Regions from separate parts of the Paenibacillus sp. FSL L8-0436 genome, predicted to be linked through region 3. Evidence: riboswitches for the same ligand, from Rfam matches in the RefSeq annotation. Region 3 holds a riboswitch; each other region holds the start of a gene.
What was found. Region 3 has a riboswitch for thiamine pyrophosphate ahead of NSS79_RS10245 (thiamine phosphate synthase). Riboswitches for the same ligand answer to the same signal wherever they lie in the genome.
Positions count from the first base shown of each region.

Region 1 (4,693 bases), 850 kb from region 3:
TTGAATGTCCACCTCCAGCCCTTCTTCGGCAAAATAGCCATTCTGCTGAGCAGCATACAGGAAGGAATGAACTGCGTTCGGATACCAGTCGAGCATTATAGTCAGCTTGTGCGGTTTGCCGCTGGAATTCTCTGAAGAAGCGGCGGAGGTATCCGGGTCTTTTGCGCTGACGCAGCCGCTTAAGAGGGTAAGCAGGCATAACAACAATAAGTATGGAATAAGGCGGTGTGATTTCTTATGTGTGGAAGGATTGCGATACAGCTCAGGATGGGTCATCGGTAAAATCCTCTTTTCTGCAAAATGAGTTTTTCGAGCACAGCGATACTGAGAAACAAGGCTACACCCAAAGCGGACAGCAGCAATACGGCGGCGAACATTTCTGCACTTTGCAGATTGCCGGCCATCCGCCGGCTGAAATAACCAAGCCCCCGGCTGCCGCCCAGCCATTCCCCGATCGTCGCTCCGATCACACAGTAGACGATAGAAAGCTTAAGTCCGGAGAAAAAGGAGGGCAGCGCCAGCGGAATCTGCGTCTTGCGCAATATCTGCCAGCGGTTTGCCCCAAGCGTCAGAAGCAGGTCTCTGTACAGGCTGCCGTTTTGCCGCAGGCCGTCATAGACGGCTACCACAACCGGGAAAAAGGCAGTCAGAAAGACGACAGCAACCTTGCCCCACAGGGTATAGCCGAACCACATAATAAAAATAGGTGAGAGCGCAATCAGCGGAATGGTCTGGCTGATAATCAGCATGGGATAAAGTGCTTTGGCGAGCGGAGCGAACATATGCATGCCGATACCCAGCAGTGTTCCGCAGACAACCGAGAGGGCAAACCCGATCAGTGTCTCCTGCAACGTGGCGGGCAAATGCTCTCCGAACAGCAGCCCCCGCTTTTCAATCAGCGCTGTCCAGATTGCACTTGGCGCCGGGAGAATAAATGAAGGGATCATGTTCAGCAGTGCTGTGATCTCCCATGCCGCAATAAGCAGCACCACAAGCAGTAGAAAGGGGCCATAAGTCCGCAGCTGTTTCTTATACCATAGAGCTCTCATGCAATCTACGCTCCAAATCCTCCCGCAGGGCAACAAACTGCGGTTCATAATTCATTTTGTAATGTCTGGGTCTCGGCAAAGTGACGAGCAGCTCCTGCAGCCCACCAGAGCCGCCGGTCATCAAATAAATCCGGTCGCTGAGCAGCAGCGCTTCTTCAAGATCATGAGTGATGAACAGAACGGACTTATCCAGCCCGCCCCACAGCTCCAGCAGCCAGCGGTGCATCTCCCGCTTGGTGATCGCGTCCAGCGCTCCAAACGGCTCGTCAAGCAGCAGCAGTTCGTTGCCTGCAGCTAGTGTGCGCAGCAGGGCGGCCCGCTGGCGCATCCCGCCGGACAGCTCCTGCGGATAAGCATTTTCCTTGCCGGAAAGGCCAAAGCGGTCCAGCATTCCGCGGATCCGGGCGAGTGCCTCGTGCCGGCTAGAGTCCTGCTTCACCTCCCAGGGAAGCAGGCAATTGTCCAGCACGGTCCTCCAAGGCAGCAACAGGTCCTGCTGCGGCATATAAGCGATCTGTCCAAGCCGCGAGCGTATCGAAGGAGAGCAGCGTCCATGTACGGTTATTTCACCGCCGGACGGCTCTAGCAGGCCGGCAATGATTTTGAACAGTGTGCTTTTCCCGCAGCCGCTGGCTCCAACAACGGAAATGAATTCGCCTTGGCGGACGGTCATTGAAAGACCGGAGAATACCGGATTCCTAGTCGCTGCAAACGAATAAGTCAGGTTGGTTATAGTGAGCATATTGGAATGTGGAAACCTCCTGAGGGCGTAGTTTGTTTGACGATACTTGCCTGACCGGCGGCAACAGCAAACACAAGAAAGACCCATTCATTTCCGGAGGAAATAAATGGGTCTGAACGTCACAGTCAGTTAGCTTAGTGCGGCTCCGCTGAACAATTCTGCTCCACTTCCCTCCGCTGGTATGATCCAGATCAGGTTCCAAGGGTCCGGAGCTTAAAGCTCCGTCTCAGTCGGCCGACTCCCCTAGTGAAATAACAGGTCAATATTGAATTTGCAATTGCTAATTAATATACCATATCCCGGCAGTTTGTAAAGAGAAGCAGTCGCTCACATTGCTGCAGTCCGGTTATGAACAGCGTGATCATACCGGCGGAAATCGCCTCTTTGCTGGAGCCGTACCGTTTCGGCTGGTATTAAGTAGAGATCCGGACTGAAGATGCAAAAAACTTGATGAAGCAGCGGTGCTTTTGGGCAAGATAAGCAAGTGTCCATGCAGTGAAAAATAGAGGGATTTTGAAAGGGGTTCATGTGATGAAGAAGCTTAGCCTGACTATCCTGCTGCTGCTAACTCTGCTGCCGGCCGGGGCATGCGGCAATAATAACAATACAGCGCCTGCGGCTACTGCCGCGCCCACAGAAGGAGCGGCGGCTCCGGCCGGGCAGAACTCACTGGAAGCTGTTAAAGCGAGTGGCAAGCTGCGTATTGGTACGGAAGGGACATATGCTCCGTTTACTTTTCATGATGCAGAGGGCAAACTTACCGGTTTTGATGTGGAGATTGCCAAGGAGATTACGAAACGGCTGGGAGTGGAACCCGAATTTGTGGAAACCCAATGGGATGGCCTGTTTGCCGGCATGGATGCCAAACGTTTTGATACGATATTCAACGAGGTTTCGATTACGGATGAACGCAAGGTGAAATATGATTTCTCTGAGCCGTATATCGTCTCTAAGGGAGTGCTGATCGTGCGCGAGGATAACCAGGATATTACAGCCTTCGCGGATCTTAAAGGCAAGAAGGCAGGTCAATCGCTGACCAGCAACCTGTCCGATATCGCCCGGGAGAACGGTGCGGAGATCGTCGCTGTGGATGGCTTCAGCCAGGCCATAGACCTGCTGACCTCCGGCCGGATTGATGCGACCGTAAATGACGGCTTGTCCTATCTCGACTTAAAGAAGCAAAAACCAGATGCAAAGATCAAACAGGTGGATGAAACGGCCGAGGGGTCGCAAAGTGCGGCAGTTTTCCTCAAAGGAAACGAAGAGCTGGTTAATGCTGTCAGCAATGCGCTGGCTGAAATGAAGAGCGATGGAACCTATCTGAAAATTTCGGAGAAGTACTTTGGGGCGGATGTGTCCAAATAACAAATGGAGCTGGCGCGAAGATGCAGCCGAGTGTCCAAAAAGGATGTCTGAACGATGGATGACCGGAAAATTGGGATTTTCATGGATTCACTGCTGCCCCTGTTTAAAGCGGGGGTGGCTTATACCCTTCCGCTGGCGCTTGTTTCCTTTGCGCTTGGATTGCTGCTGGCTGTTCTTACCGCGCTGTTCCGTCTCTCCTCATGGAGAATCCCGAAGCTGATCGCCCGGTTCTACGTCTGGGTAATCCGCGGGACACCGCTTCTGGTGCAGCTCTTTATTATCTTTTATGGACTTCCGGCGGCAGGGATTGTGCTGGATCCTTTTATTGCCGCTGTAATCGGTTTTACACTCAGTGTTGGAGCCTATTCTTCGGAAATTGTCCGGGCAGCCATCCTGTCCATACATAAAGGCCAATGGGAAGCTGCCTTTTCCGTCGGAATGAGCCGGGGGCAGGCACTGCGGCGGATTATTCTGCCTCAAGCGGCGCGTGTATCGGTTCCGCCCTTGTCGAACTCTTTTATCAGTCTCGTAAAGGATACCTCCCTGGCGGCAAGCATTACGTACGTAGAGATGTTCAAAACAGCGCAGCAGATCACGGCGACCACCTACGAACCGCTGCTGCTCTATAGTGAGGCTGCATTATTCTACCTGCTGTTCTGCTCCGTGCTGTCCGCGCTGCAAAATGTCCTGGAACAGCGGTTTGACCGTTATTCGGCGAGATAAGGAGGAAATCACTTGATTGAAATTCACGGCCTGCACAAATCCTTTGGTTCGCTACAGGTATTAAAAGGTATCGATCTCAGCATGGAGCATGGCAAGGTTCTGGTGATTATCGGGCCCTCCGGCTCCGGCAAAACAACGCTGCTTCGCTGTTTTAATCTGCTGGAAATACCGGATCAGGGCAGCCTGTCGCTGGGGGAAATAAGCCTTGAATTTACGCAAAACAGGAAAATCCCGCATAAGACACTGATGGCCCTCCGTCAAAAAACAGGGATGGTCTTTCAGTCCTACAACCTGTTTCCGCATATGACTGCGCTTGGCAATGTCATGGAGGGGCAGGTTACTGTACAGAAACGCAGCAAGGAGGAAGCCAGGAAGCGGGGGATAGAGCTGCTGGCCAAGGTAGGTCTCAGTAATAAAGTGGAGGCTTACCCCCATCAGCTGTCCGGCGGCCAGCAGCAGCGTGTGGCCATTGCCCGGGCGATGGCGGTCGATCCCGAAGTGCTGCTGTTCGATGAGCCGACTTCAGCGCTCGATCCTGAACTGGTGGGCGAGGTGCTGAAGGTCATCAAGCAGCTTGCAGCTGAAGGCATGACAATGGTGATCGTCACCCATGAGATGAAGTTTGCTGCTGATGTGGCTGACCGGATCATCCTGATGGACAACGGCGTGATCCTGGAACAGGGAACTCCGCAGCAGGTGCTGGAGCAGACGGAGAATCCGCGAGCCCTGCAGTTTCTGAACCGGCTGAGCGGTGATGATTTATGAGCCGGAGTGTATCCAAGCTGTGTGGAACAAGTAAAGGCAGTCCAGGGGG
Region 1 is NZ_CP151955.1:3,150,987-3,155,679, forward strand. It holds gene NSS79_RS14415 (ABC transporter substrate-binding protein) at 1-276, opposite strand, end outside; gene NSS79_RS14420 (ABC transporter permease) at 273-1,049, opposite strand; gene NSS79_RS14425 (ABC transporter ATP-binding protein) at 1,030-1,791, opposite strand; TPP riboswitch at 1,943-2,046, opposite strand; gene NSS79_RS14430 (amino acid ABC transporter substrate-binding protein) at 2,323-3,156, shown strand; gene NSS79_RS14435 (amino acid ABC transporter permease) at 3,211-3,879, shown strand; gene NSS79_RS14440 (amino acid ABC transporter ATP-binding protein) at 3,892-4,644, shown strand.
Region 1: it holds a riboswitch for thiamine pyrophosphate, as region 3 does, so the genes downstream of both, NSS79_RS14425 (ABC transporter ATP-binding protein) here and NSS79_RS10245 (thiamine phosphate synthase) in region 3, are expected to answer to the same signal.

Region 2 (4,693 bases), 1.9 Mb from region 3:
CTGACCGTAAGAGTCCGCATCGAGGAAGAGAATCTGCCCTTCAGCACCGCGCTGGAATTCGCCGACCGTTTCCGCACACTCGAGGATGTCTCCTACCAGGACAAACATACGTATATCCATTGCCAGGACAAAACCTTCGATCAGGTGGAGGATTTTGTGTTCAGGAATCTGGCTGATGGCCTGCAGCCCTTTATGGACCAATCGGAAATTGACGGGGCCTATTTCGAGACGCTTCCCTTCTTCGTTGATGAACGAATGCTGGTCCAAGCCTTTTACGGCTTCAACCGGCAGGAGGATGCAGACGAAATCAGCGTGGAGCTGCGTTACCGCGCCTCCCAGCTGGATGGGCTGAATCTGGACGGAAAACCCTATATCAGCGCCAGTGATCCCGAGTACATCGAAGAGTACTGCCAGGCACATTCGTACAACCGCTGGGGGCCGGATACCTACTATATGACCAACGAGCAGACCTTCTGCTGCCTGAGCCGGGCCGAACCGGAGGTAGCCATTCCACTGGTCAATCAGATGTACGGGCAGTATTACTACGGGCTGCTCCTTAGTATTTTCCACAAAATCGTCCTGTTGAAGCTTTCCAATCTCCACTCCCGGCTGCGTATCAACCACGATTATGATGAAATTGAGAATCTGATCTTCCTGATTAACAAGTTTTCGGCCAAGTTTTATTTTCTGGAGCTGATTTCACAGTCGCAGGGCCGGGAGATCTTCATCCAGCTGCGCAAAGTATACGGCAATGACGCCCTCTTTGATGAAGTCAAAATGACCCTAAACGACCTGTTCCAGTACCAGGAGAAATTCCAGGCTAAACGCCGGGATACGCTGCTGATGATTCTGACCGTCTTCACAGTGGTGAGCGGCATCTACGGGATGAACCAGGTCATTGAAGATTTGAAGGGACGCATTGAATGGAGCAAAATGCTGGAATACTCTCCTTTTGAATATTTGGCACTGCTGCTCACCTTCACCGGGATCCTCGTCAGCATCCTCCTGACGCTGAAAGAACTGTGGAACGGAATCCGCAGCCGCCGCAGAAAAAGATTTTATTCCAAGGATTGATAAGCTGCCGGAAACCCGCATGAGTGATTTGCCCTCCGGGCGACGTAGTAATGAATAGTATATACGCCGGAGGTTGCCTATGACGTTCAATCCTAATGACAGCCTGGCATGGGCCGGGCGGTTCAAAAACAAAGATAAAAAAGCACTCGCAGAAGCGATAGATTTCTTTGGCCCTGATGTGCAAAGACTGGTCCGGCGTATTCTGTCCGGCACCGGAAGCGCGGAGGATGTTGAGGAATGTGTGAGCGATGTGTTTATGGCGGCATGGAGCGGAATCAGCCGTTATGAGCCCGAGCGCGCCTCCTTCCGCACCTGGCTGTTCCTGCTGGCCAAATACAAAGCGCTGGACCTGAGACGCAAGCTGCTGCGCCGGGGCGGAACCGGAGAAGCAGCTGCTGCCGGAGCTGCATGGAATGAGATTTCCGCCGAACAGGAGGTTCTTTCCCGCGAGACGGCCAGTGAATTGATCGGCTGCGTGCAGCAGATGGGCGAACCGGACCGCAGTCTGTTTCTGCGCAGATATTTCCTTTATGAGAGCCTTGATCAGCTTGCGCAAACCTTCAGTCTCAGTAAAAAGGCAGTCGAAAGCCGCTTATACCGTTGCCGGACGCTGCTCAAGCAGGCGTTAGGCCTGTCTGAGAGTCAGGGAAAGGAGGCGCAACATGGCCAAAGACATGAAAATTGAGGAACAGCGCCTGTTTGGGATGATTGATTCTATGGGCTTCAGCGATGCAGAGCTTGCCTTAAGTGTTCTGCCGGAGGTTGACCAAGGTCTGTATCTGGCAGACGAAGAGGAGGCAGCTTCGCTCGCCCGCGTCAAAGCACGTACACTTGCCCGTCTGGAGCCCGAAGCCGCTGTCCACACCTTCCGTTCCTTCGCCCGGAGATCCCGGAGGCGGAATATCTTCGCGGCCGCAGCGGCAGTAATACTCATCGCTGCCGGTATGCTCGCTTTCTCTCCTGAGGTACAGGCCGGGTTAAGAAAGGCGCTGAGTTTCCTTCCTGGCTTCGGCACCGTTGTGGAGAACAGCCCCGGTGACCGGATCTATGTACTGAGCAAACCCTATGACATTGCTGTGGGGGACGGAAGTCTGACCGTGGATGCCGTTCTCCTGCAAGAGCTTGGCGGGAGCATTACGCTTCGCGGCCGGAAAGTCCCTGAAGTCAGCGAATTTGAGGCAGATATCGGCGGCAACCGCTATACTTTCACCTCTTATATGCGTTCGTCCTCGGAGGGAGAGTGGTACGGCAGCTACAGTTCAACTCAAGCGGTGCAACTGAAGAAGGATAATCTTCTAACCCTGCATCTGGGCGGCACAACCGTTGGTCCGTTACAGCTTAACGCTCCGAAGACAGCTGAGGAGCTCGGGGAACTCGGCGCAAGCGATATACAGCAGGATGTGCGGATTACTGCTTTTCCGGTGGACCTTGGCGGCGGGCTTGTCCGTGTCCAGTTATTGCCCACTCTGACGGCGGAATCCGGGCTGACTGTCCATTCTTACGGACTGGAGCCGCTGGTGCCTGGATCAGGTCTCTATATAGAGAACGCGGCAGGAGAAAAGGCGGCACTGGAGCAGCCTGAATCCATGTCCTATCCTTCCGACCTCCGGTTTCGTGAGACTGCCGGGGCGGGCGCTTGGCCTTATACGGTCTTCATTCCTTATATTGAAGTTTCAGATCGTGACGCCGTATCTGCAGAAATAGAGATTCCGCTGCCTGAGATCGGCCAGGAGAAAAGGCTCCACACACGCGCGGAAATCGCGGGCTTTCCGGTAGAGTTCACCCGCATTGAACGTACCGGCGAGACGGCTGCCAGCGTCGATGTGAATGTGAATTTCAATGCCGCTAAGCTGCGGACGCTGAAGTATTTCCTTATTCGCTATCCGGGGCAGGCGGACAACAGCTCGTTCTCTTGGGTGAATACGGACCAGACCTACGGCGTGATGAAGACCCTCCATTTAGAAGCAAAACCCAGGGAGGATAAGCTGCGGTTTAGGCTGTCCGAGCCGCATTTTCTGCTCAAAGGGCCCTGGCGCCTGCCGCTGAAGCTTGATAGCTAAGCAGAGTTGCTACTGGACAACTATGGAGCGGGCGTCTATAATACACCGTAAGAACACAGCAATACCTATAACTTCATAGTACCAGGGGTGCTGGAATTGGCCGGCTGAGATTGTATCCCACAAGATACTGACCCTTATACCTGATCTGGATAATGCCAGCGTAGGAATCGTCAATCGCTTACGGCCGTTTATGGCCCAAGCACAACCTTGCGCAAGTAACTGGTGTCCCGATTCTCGGGGCGCCTTTTTTGTATGGGACTATTCAGAATTTGGAAGACTAGGGTTGCTGGAAGGAGAGAAGAAGAGAAATGGGAGTCACAAAAGTATTAAAGCTCAGCCTCACCTGCATGCTGGTCTTTGCCATTGCCGGATGCGGCAATAGCAATGGGAACTCTGGCGGGAATGCGGCAGAGACTGCCGGGAACAGCACTACTGCTCCTGAAACCACTGCCGGGGCAGCAACGGACGCTCCTAAGGAGCTGACCAAGGTCAAGGTCGCGCTGGACTGGACGCCGAATACAAATCATACCGGGCTTTATGCGGCAAAAGAGCTGGGCTATTACGAAGAGGAAGGGCTGGATGTTGAAATCGTGCAGCCGGGCGCTGCCGGGTCCGACACGATGGTTACCTCGGGCGAAGCCGCTTTTGGCATCAGTGCTCAAGAGGCGCTGACGCTGGCCCGCCTGCAGAAGGTGCCGCTCGTGTCCATCGCCGCTATCATTCAGCATAATACCTCCGGGTTCGCTGCACCGAAAGACCGCAATATTAAGACACCGAAGGATTTCGAAGGCAAAACCTACGGTGGCTGGGGTTCCCCTGCCGAAGAAGCGGCCATGAAAGCCATTATGGACCCCGAAGGCGGAGATGTGAAAAAGGTGAAGCTGGTGAACATCGGTGAAGCGGACTTCTTCACCGCCGTGAAACGCGACATTGATTTTGCCTGGATCTTCTATGCCTGGACCGGGATTGAAGCGGAGGTGCGCGGAGAACCGCTCGACATGCTCTACCTCAAGGATTATGCCCCCCAGCTCGATTACTACACGCCGGTCCTGACTACGAGCGAGAAGGAAATTGCCGAACATCCGGAGCTGGTGAAGGCTTTCCTTAAGGCTACCTCGAAAGGTTATCAATACGCCATTGATCAGCCGGAGGAAGCCGCAGCCATTCTATCCAAAGCTGTTCCCGAGCTGGATCCCAAGCTGGTCCTGGCCAGCCAGAAATGGCTCAGCCCGAAATACAAGGATGATGCCGTCCGCTGGGGCGAGCAGAAGAGCGAGGTCTGGCAGGATTACGCCGACTGGATGTATGGCCTGAAGCTGCTCGATCAGCCGCTGGATGTTCCAAGCACATTTACGAATGAATTTTTGCCAGCTAACTGATTAAGGATGAAACCATTTAAACTGAGAGGATTGATATATTGTGGCCAATACATTGCTAAGCATTCAGGTAATTCCCAAAACTCCGAACAACGAGGATTCGATTCCTTACGTGGACAAAGCGATCGAAGTGATTCAGAAATCCGGTGTAAAACATCAGGTGAACCCGCTGGAGACCACGAT
Region 2 is NZ_CP151955.1:442,487-447,179, reverse strand. It holds gene NSS79_RS02105 (hypothetical protein) at 1-1,074, shown strand, start outside; gene NSS79_RS02100 (sigma-70 family RNA polymerase sigma factor) at 1,154-1,759, shown strand; gene NSS79_RS02095 (hypothetical protein) at 1,737-3,134, shown strand; TPP riboswitch at 3,208-3,318, shown strand; gene NSS79_RS02090 (ABC transporter substrate-binding protein) at 3,443-4,513, shown strand; gene NSS79_RS02085 (thiamine-binding protein) at 4,554-4,693, shown strand, end outside.
Region 2: it holds a riboswitch for thiamine pyrophosphate, as region 3 does, so the genes downstream of both, NSS79_RS02090 (ABC transporter substrate-binding protein) here and NSS79_RS10245 (thiamine phosphate synthase) in region 3, are expected to answer to the same signal.

Region 3 (4,693 bases):
GCTGCTTGCGATGTTTGCACTCGGCGGCATCATCAGCAAACCGTTGCGTCTTGCCGCAGCCGGCATGCGCGAGAACCGTGACGTGTCCGCAGAGACAGGCAAAATCCGTACCTTAAGCCTGCTGCTCATGGTGGCGCTGGTGCTGATGGTGTTTTTTATGGTGTACAACAGCATTATTTAAGACTTTCCTTCATAGAAAGACTACAGAAAGCCCGCCTCCGGAATGGCATGGAGAGCGGGCTTTTGGGTGCAGACATTACTTCGGGACTAGTCTATCGGATACTCCCCCGCCATGGCGCTGCCACAGATTGTAACAGACAACGTTTTACAGCAGTTCGTTCAGGGAGAAAACATGGCTTTTCTCAAATTCAGCGAGGATTCCCGCCGGAAGCAGGCGTTGAAGCTCGAGCCGGGTACACCATTTATAATCCGAATGCTCTTCGGACAGCTGTACCGCATGGTCTGTGCTCCGGCACAAATAGGTGATAATGACAAGCTGCCTTGCCGGATCGGTTAGAAACGAGGTTGCATACAGCAGATTGCCGACAGTAACCGCAAGTCCGGTCTCCTCATAAATCTCCCTTTCCAGAGCCGCCTCCAGGTCTTCTCCGAATTCTATTTTTCCGCCTGCACATTCCCAGGTGCCCGCTCCGACGGAATCTCTTGCCGCACGCCGAACAAGCAGAATCCGGCCTCCATGTACAATAACTCCTTTGACAGCAACGATGATGCTGCGTGTGTGTTTGACCATATTGCGTGCTCTCCCCTCTGCGCAGAGTCTGCATAAATCTGCAACTCCATTGCTGGATTAGTGCTTTCTCTCTAAAGTATATCGCCTTCCCCGGCAAAAACGACAGACATTTTAGTTTGACCGCGCCCAAGGTGTGGTAAGTAACATAACGTAAAGCAAATGAAGAGATGATCTGCAGGTGCATAAACCAGGCACCCTGAGCCAACCCTAAAACGATGAGTAACCAACAGGTACACAGCGAAAGGAGAATGGATCATGCCAGACAACACGCAAACCAAAAAAACATTACCTCCGCAGGTGCAGGACCGCCAGCCCGGAATTGAAAGTGAAATGAATCCGCTGCCGGAATTCGAGACCTCAGCCTATAAGGCGGCGGGCAAGCTGCTGGGCAAGGCGGCTCTGATTACAGGAGGAGACAGCGGTATTGGCCGGGCGGTTGCCGTTCATTTTGCCAAGGAGGGTGCGGATGTCGTTATTTCCTACCTCAATGAGCATTCCGATGCCGAAGAGACTAAACGCCAGGTGGAGCAAGAGGGGCGGAAGTGCATTCTGATTGCCGGCGATATCGGCGTGGAGGCGTTCTGCCAGGATCTGATCAATAAGACGGTGGAAGGACTCGGCAAGCTGGACATCCTGATTAATAATGCGGCCGAGCAGCATCCGCAGGAGAAGATTGAGGATATTACCTCCGAGCAGCTGGAACGGACGTTCCGCACGAATATTTTTTCGATGTTCTATTTGACCAAGGCAGCCATGCCTCACCTGAAAAAAGGGTCCACGATCATCAACACGACTTCGATCACAGCCTACCGGGGCAGCCCGCAGCTGCTGGACTATTCGTCCACCAAAGGGGCGATTCTCAGCTTTACCCGTTCGCTGTCGATGAATCTGGCGGACAAAGGCATCCGGGTCAATGCCGTAGCGCCGGGACCGATTTGGACACCGCTTATTCCGTCGACCTTTGACGCGAAGAAAGTCAGTGAATTCGGCGGCACGCAGCCAATGAAACGCCCGGGACAACCGGAGGAGCTCGCTCCGGCCTACGTGTATCTGGCTTCTGACGATTCATCTTATGTAAGCGGACAGGTAATGCATGTGAACGGCGGCGAGGTCGTAAACGGCTAAATGCGGTTGCTGATTCCACTGCTATGAATAATTAGAGTCTGGAGCGGAACCTTGGGTTCCGCTCTTTTTGAAAATATAAGAATTTATAGGCTTCACGCTATAAATTATCCTTCTATTTCTCGCTGAAACGGATACCGTCCTTTTGAGGACGGCGAAGCCGTTTCCACTTGTGCAGGCCTCCTTTAAAGGATGGCTCTTCAAGGAATAATATGTTAGTATATGAAACGTTAAGCGTAATTGAATATGAATTTGTCACTAGGGGTGCCGCAAGGCTGAGACGAACATACCCGTTCGGACCCTTTGAACCTGATCTGGTTTATACCAGCGTAGGGAAGTGGAGAACGAATAACTGCAGCGGGCTGAATGGCCCGGTATTCCTGTATATATTCCAGACTGCCTCCTTTACGGGGGGCGGTCTTTTTTGTGTTTGCCGGTAATGCAAAAGAACAGGAGAAGGTGAACGTGTTGAAAGAGATACATTTGATCTCGGATGGAAGGCAGAATCCGGTGCAGTTTGTTCAGCTGGCTGCGGCTGTGCAATTCATAGTGGATTATATCCATCTCCGGGAAAAGGCAATGTCTGCGCGGGAGCTCATGGCTCTGATGGAGCAGCTGATTATAGCGGGGGTTCCGCCTGCCAAGCTGGTGATCAACGACCGGATAGACGTTGCTCTGGCCGCAGGGGCGGGCGGGGTCCAGTTGGCTTGGCACAGCCTGCCGCCTAATGCAGCGCGCAGTGTAGCACCGGACCTGCGATTGGGAAGGTCGGTGCATTCCCCGGAGGAGGCGGCTGAATCCGGCCTGCAGGGAGCGGACTTCTGCCTGTTCGGGCATGTGTTTCCCTCGGCCTGCAAGCAGGGGCAGCGGGAACGCGGATTGCAGCAGCTGGCTGAGGCTGTCCGCTACAGCAGCATTCCGCTGATCGCCATAGGCGGAATTGAGCCGGGCAATGCCGGAAAGGTTCTGGCAACGGGTGCTGCCGGAATTGCCGTAATGTCCGGAATATGCAGTGCAGGAGATCCTGTGGCCGCCGCTACAGCCTACAGATCAGCAGTTCAGGCCGTACCTTAAGTCTGAAGCCATGAATAATGCTCCTGCACCAGTTAAAGGAGGTGAGCAAGCATGAATTTAATCGTGAATGGAAAAGGCGGGGCCTATGAAGAGGGCTGCCGGACTGTAGCTGATCTGCTAAGCCGGTCCGAGTGGACCGGGAGACTGGTTATCGTGGAGCTGAACGGTGAGATCGTCGGCAAGGAGGTTTACGGAGATACGCTGCTGAGTGAAGGTGACCGCGTAGAGCTGGTCCATTTTGTCGGCGGGGGCTAAAGTGCCGGTGCGTGTTGCCGGATGCAAGAAGCAAGAGGTAAATGGTATGAGGTAAGTGGCAAGTGGTAGGAAGCCAGAGGTAAGACGTAAGACGTAAGAAGCAAGAGTTAGAGGTAAGACGAAAGAGGAAAGACGTAAGACGTAAGACGCAAGAGTTAAAGGCAAGACGTAAGACATAAGACATAAGACATAAGACGTAAGACATAAGAGGTAAGATGAAAACTCGGCGTATCAGTAACAGAGGCTCCGCATTTTAGCGGGCCACTATCTCAGGAGGCGATTTTATGCAAGATCCTTTCGTTATCGGCGGAATCCCTTTATCCAGCAGGCTGTTTATCGGAACCGGGAAATACAGCCGCAATACCCTTATTCCCGAAGTGATTGCACGTTCGGGTTCTCAGGTCATTACGGTGGCTCTGCGCCGGGTTGATCCGGAGAGCAACGACAACATTGTTGCGCATATCCCCTCCCATATGACGTTGCTGCCCAATACCTCCGGCGCGCGCACAGCCGAAGAAGCGGTGCGTATTGCCAGACTGGCCAGGGCGGCAGGGCTGGGCAATTGGGTGAAGATCGAGGTCATTAATGATCAGAAATATTTGCTGCCCGATAATATGGAGACAGTTAAAGCTACGGAAATATTGGCTGCAGAGGGTTTCGTTGTACTGCCGTATATGAGTCCCGATCTTTCCACGGCTATCCGGCTCAAGGCAGCCGGAGCGGCCGCCGTTATGCCGCTGGGTGCGCCCATCGGCTCGAACCGCGGCCTGCAGACCAAGGAGCTGCTGCGGATTCTGATCGCAGAAGTGGATCTTCCGGTGATTGTTGACGCCGGTATTGGCAGACCTTCCGAGGCTGCTGAGGCAATGGAAATGGGCGCATCCGCCGTGCTGCTGAACACGGCAATTGCTACTGCGCATGATCCGCTTCTGATGGCGGAGGCATTCCGTGAGGCGGTAACCGCAGGGCGCAAGGCTTATCTGGCCGGACTGGGGCCGGTGGAGGAGGCGGCAACGGCCTCTTCGCCGCTGACCGGCTTTTTGTTCTAGCCAATGGAGAGAAGGAAGGGAGGAAGAGCATGAGCTTTTTTGATACGGTGACCAGGTTAGAGCAGCTTCCTTACGAGACTTTATGGAAGCAGTATACTGCGGTGGATGTGAAGCGGGCGTTACGATTGGAACATCTGGACGAAGACGGGCTGATGGCACTGCTGTCTCCGGCGGCGGAGCCTTACCTGGAGGAAATGGCGCAGAAAGCGCAAAGATTGACACGTACGCACTTCGGGCATGTGATGCAGCTGTTTACGCCGATGTATTTGGCCGATTTTTGCGTGAATCATTGCACTTATTGCAGCTTTAGCTCGATTTATGACTTTCCGCGCAAAAAACTGACACTGGAGGAGGTCAGGCAAGAAGCAGAAACCATCGCCGCCACAGGCCTGCGCCACATTCTGATTTTGACCGGGGAATCCCGGAGTGAAAGTCCGGCCGC
Region 3 is NZ_CP151955.1:2,300,186-2,304,878, forward strand. It holds gene NSS79_RS10230 (hypothetical protein) at 1-181, shown strand, start outside; gene NSS79_RS10235 (NUDIX domain-containing protein) at 326-751, opposite strand; gene NSS79_RS10240 (SDR family oxidoreductase) at 1,007-1,876, shown strand; TPP riboswitch at 2,124-2,226, shown strand; gene NSS79_RS10245 (thiamine phosphate synthase) at 2,339-2,947, shown strand; gene thiS (sulfur carrier protein ThiS) at 2,999-3,202, shown strand; gene NSS79_RS10255 (thiazole synthase) at 3,487-4,251, shown strand; gene thiH (2-iminoacetate synthase ThiH) at 4,281-4,693, shown strand, end outside.

Region 4 (4,693 bases), 3.1 Mb from region 3:
TAACCAAGGGTATGGAAAAAAGCAGGGTTATACAGGGTTAGAAGGAACCTTGGAGGTACTGAAGGCAAGAAAAGAATTGGAAGAAGAGATATTTAACGGCATAAACTTAACCAAGAAAAAAGTAAATAACTCTTCTTATGAATTAAATGATTATAAGCAAGTTTTGGTGGGGATTTTATCAGAATACTTTAGTTCAGTAAATTAAGCACATATGACAAGCTGAGTTGATTTCAGGCATTCACTGCTGATTTCACTCGGCTTTTTTTTACTTAAGTCTTATATATTGACTTGATATATATTGGTCTGTTATATTGCTAAGTGTGATGTGTAGATATCTTTAAATAAGGAGGAGCTATTCTTGAACACTCAGGATGTTATTTTAGGCTTGCTCATGAAAGAAGCGTTGACTGGCTACGAAATAAAGCAGTTATTGGAGAATGTGTTATCTAATTTCTATAGCTCTAGTTATGGCACGATTTATCCTACGCTTGCCCGCATGGAGAAGGAAGAATTAATAACCAAGGAAATTGTGCCCCAGAAAGGTAAGCCAAATAAGAATGTTTATAACATAACGGCTAAAGGGCGAGATTGTTTTAACGACTATTTACTAGCGCCACTAGAGGGAGACAGTAGTAAGAAATCCGATTTTATGATGAGGCTTTATTTTGGCCGATTTGTGGGGTATGACAAGGTGATTTTTTGGTTGAAGCAAGTACAAGAGGAATCACAAAAAAAGTTAGATCAGTTATTAGAGCAGTATTCACATTATAAAGCTGAAATGCACCCGGCCCAGATCATTTGCATCCAGATTGGGATAGCAGAATATAAAGCTAAACTTGCAACCATTGCCGAGGGATTGTTAAGCATGGAGCAGTTAGTGGAAGGGAATAGCAGTATTTAACGAATTCTGATACATTTAGGAGGGATTTTATTGAAAACAATTTTTGTCACGGGTGCTTCATCCGGCATTGGGAGAGCTACAGTAAAACATTTTGCTGAAAGAGGATGGAACGTAGTAGCCACGATGCGTGCACCTGAAAAAGAAACTGAATTCATCACATTGGACAATGTGTTGGTGTTGCGGTTAGATGTTGAGAAAACAGATACCATCCAATCTGCATTAGCTGAAGCTGTCCAGCGGTTTGGTAAAATTGACGTTCTCCTGAACAATGCCGGATACGGGACAATGGGGCTTATAGAAGTAGCTACGGATGAGCAGATCCGAAGACAATTTGAAGTGAATGTTTTTGGTCTTATTAGTATGACTAAAGCCATGTTGCCACATTTTAGATCTAATCAGGAAGGGTTGCTAATCAATATCTCTTCAATGGGAGGGATCGTGACCTTTCCTACGATGTCTCTGTATCACTCCACTAAATTCGCGGTAGAAGGTTTTTCTGAATCCGTATCTTTTGAATTAGCATCACAAAACATCAAAGTAAAGCTGATTGAACCAGGAGCCATTAGCACGGACTTTGGCGGAAGATCGATGGAGTTCTTTTTTAATGATGACTTAACGGATTATAAATCATTCACTACTGCCTTTCTGGGTAAATTAGGGGAAATGGAAAAAGCTCCAGACTATGCTTCGGCACCAGAACTTGTAGCTGACACTATTTATCAAGCGGCCACAGACGGTACCAGCAAATTCCGTTATGTAGTGGGAGAAGATGCGAAAATGCTCATAAGTATGAAGAAAAATACGGTTGAGGAAGAGTATCTAAGTAATATAGCTCAGCATTTTTCATAAAAGAGGACATGTTTATCCAAAGCTCTATTAAGAGCACCGGTTGACAATTGCTGGATTTCTCTGTAACTTTAACATAACTAAATAAGAAACCACTAGGGGAGCCTGAATAGGCTGAGACGGGAAAAATGCATTCCTGGACCCTTGAACCTGATCTGGATTATACCAGCGTAGGAAAGTGGAGCCGGACTTTTATTTCATTGTTGGCGTTAGCCTTATATGGATTTTTGAGCCGCTCCATGTGGAGCGGCTTTTTTGCGCGTTTTCTTATTTACTCAAACCTTAAGGAGGAAATAAGATGCTGAATCAAGAGAAGAAACATGAGGTTGATCTGTGTGCTTTTCCGGGAAGTCACAAGGTGTATGTGGAGGGCTCACGGCCTGATATTCAAGTTCCGATGCGCGAGATTACATTAAGCCGAACCTCGGGTACGGCCGGAGAAGCGGAGAATGCTCCTGTCCGTGTCTATGATACAAGCGGGCCTTATACTAACGATGAAGCCTATAGCGATATCCGCAAGGGGTTAACGCCTCACAGGCTTCAGTGGATCACGGAGCGGGGAGATGCCGAATCTTATGAGGGAAGAGCGGTTAAGCCGGAGGATAACGGGAATCTCACAGAGAAGCCGGCGGCAGAGGTGTTTCCGGGCTTGCAACGTCGTCCCTTGAGAGCCAGAGAGGGCCGCAATGTCAGCCAGCTGCATTATGCCCGCAGAGGCCTGATTACGTCGGAGATGGAATTTATCGCAGTCCGGGAAAATGTAACTCCTGAGTTTGTTAGAGAGGAAGTAGCCTGCGGCCGTGCGATCATTCCAGCGAATATTAACCATCCGGAGAGTGAGCCGATGATTATCGGGCGGAATTTTCTGGTAAAGATCAATGCTAATATCGGGAATTCGGCGGTGTCCTCTTCCATTGATGAAGAAGTAGAGAAGATGAGATGGGCTACCCGCTGGGGAGCGGATAACATCATGGATTTGTCGACGGGTAAAAATATTCACACCACCCGTGAATGGATTATCCGCAATTCTCCGGTGCCTATCGGGACAGTGCCAATCTATCAGGCTTTGGAAAAGGTAAACGGCAAGGCCGAGGATTTAACTTGGGAGGTATACCGGGACACCCTGATCGAGCAGGCGGAGCAGGGAGTGGATTATTTCACCATTCACGCCGGGGTACTGCTGCGTTACATCCCATTAACGGCCAAAAGAATGACGGGCATCGTCTCCAGAGGGGGTTCGATTATGGCGGCCTGGTGCCTGGCCCATCATCAGGAGAACTTTCTTTATACACATTTCGAGGATATTTGTGAAATCATGAAGGCTTATGATGTGGCGTTCTCTTTGGGTGACGGGCTGCGTCCAGGCTCCATTGCCGATGCTAATGATGAAGCCCAGTTTGCCGAGCTGGAGACGTTGGGTGAATTAACCTCGCTTGCCTGGAAGCATGATGTTCAGGTGATGGTGGAAGGCCCGGGCCATGTACCGATGCATCTGATCAAAGAGAATATGGATAAACAGCTTGAGCTTTGCCATGGCGCTCCTTTTTACACACTGGGACCACTGACTACGGATATTGCACCCGGCTATGACCATATCACCTCGGCTATTGGAGCGGCGATGATCGGCTGGTTCGGCACGGCGATGTTGTGTTATGTTACCCCGAAGGAGCATCTAGGATTGCCTAATAAAAATGATGTGCGGGAAGGCGTCATCACCTATAAAATTGCCGCCCATGCAGCCGACTTGGCCAAAGGACACAAGGGCGCGCAGGATCGGGATAACGCACTCTCCAAAGCGCGCTTCGAGTTCCGTTGGCGGGACCAGTTCCATTTGTCGCTCGACCCGGAACGGGCGCTGGAATATCATGATGAGACCCTTCCGGCGGAAGGGGCCAAAACGGCTCATTTCTGCTCCATGTGTGGACCCAAGTTCTGCAGTATGCGCATTTCTCATGGTATCCGCGATACGGCGAGGGTGCAGGAGGGACAAGAAGAACCGGAGCAAGCGATGATTACCGCAGGGATGCGGGATAAAGCAGAAGAGTTTAAGGAAGGCGGAGGTCTGATCTATAAATAAACCGTCGGTCCGGGACTGCCGCTAATCGCCCTCCCCCTCTCAATTGACAGTCTCCGGGCGTATACCTATAATGTAAATCAGATTATGAAAGCTGTTTCATTTCTGGTGGATAAGTTTGTTTCGGTGAGATGGAACCCCTTAATCAAGCGGGTTTCATTTTGTTTTTTCAGTGTATTTTTGTTCGCAAAAAGGAGAAGCCATGGACACAACGTTCTGCAAAATATTGGTGGTGGACGATGAAATGCTGGTACGGCAGGGGATAATCCATCTGCTGGATTGGGAAGGGGAAGGGTTTCAGATTGCAGGCGAGGCCTCCAACGGAAGAGAGGCTTTTGAATTAATTGAATTACAGCGTCCGCATATCATCCTGACCGATATCGTTATGCCTGTGATGGACGGGGAAGAGCTGATCCGGCTCGTCAAGGGGATGTATCCGGAAATTGAGGTGATCGTGCTTAGCAGCTTCAGTGAGTTCGAATATGTGCGTTCAACCTTCCAAAGCGGGGTTGCCGACTATATCCTGAAGCCCAGACTGGAGGCCGCTTCCCTGCTTGCCGTGCTGAAAAAAACCGCGCAGCGGATTCCGCTGCTTCAGCATGTGGACTGGAGAAGCGACAAGCGGCAATCCGCGGACTATATTCTGGACAAACTGGTTTCAGGCTTTCCAGTGGAGTACGACGAGGAAGCGCTGCGGGGGATGTTCCCCTTACCGGGCTTCGTGCTGCTAATTGCTGATACTGGCGACGAACCCGCTGCGAATAGCCGCAAAGAGGAATGGCTGGAGAACAGTATTCATTCTCTGCTGCACAGCAGCGTCAGCAGGGTGACCTTCCGCCGGCTGTCTCCGCTGGAGGGGCATGTCCGTCTGC
Region 4 is NZ_CP151955.1:6,556,373-6,561,065, reverse strand. It holds gene NSS79_RS30270 (hypothetical protein) at 1-205, shown strand, start outside; gene NSS79_RS30265 (PadR family transcriptional regulator) at 359-901, shown strand; gene NSS79_RS30260 (SDR family oxidoreductase) at 932-1,750, shown strand; TPP riboswitch at 1,835-1,941, shown strand; gene thiC (phosphomethylpyrimidine synthase ThiC) at 2,046-3,824, shown strand; gene NSS79_RS30250 (response regulator transcription factor) at 4,024-4,693, shown strand, end outside.
Region 4: it holds a riboswitch for thiamine pyrophosphate, as region 3 does, so the genes downstream of both, thiC (phosphomethylpyrimidine synthase ThiC) here and NSS79_RS10245 (thiamine phosphate synthase) in region 3, are expected to answer to the same signal.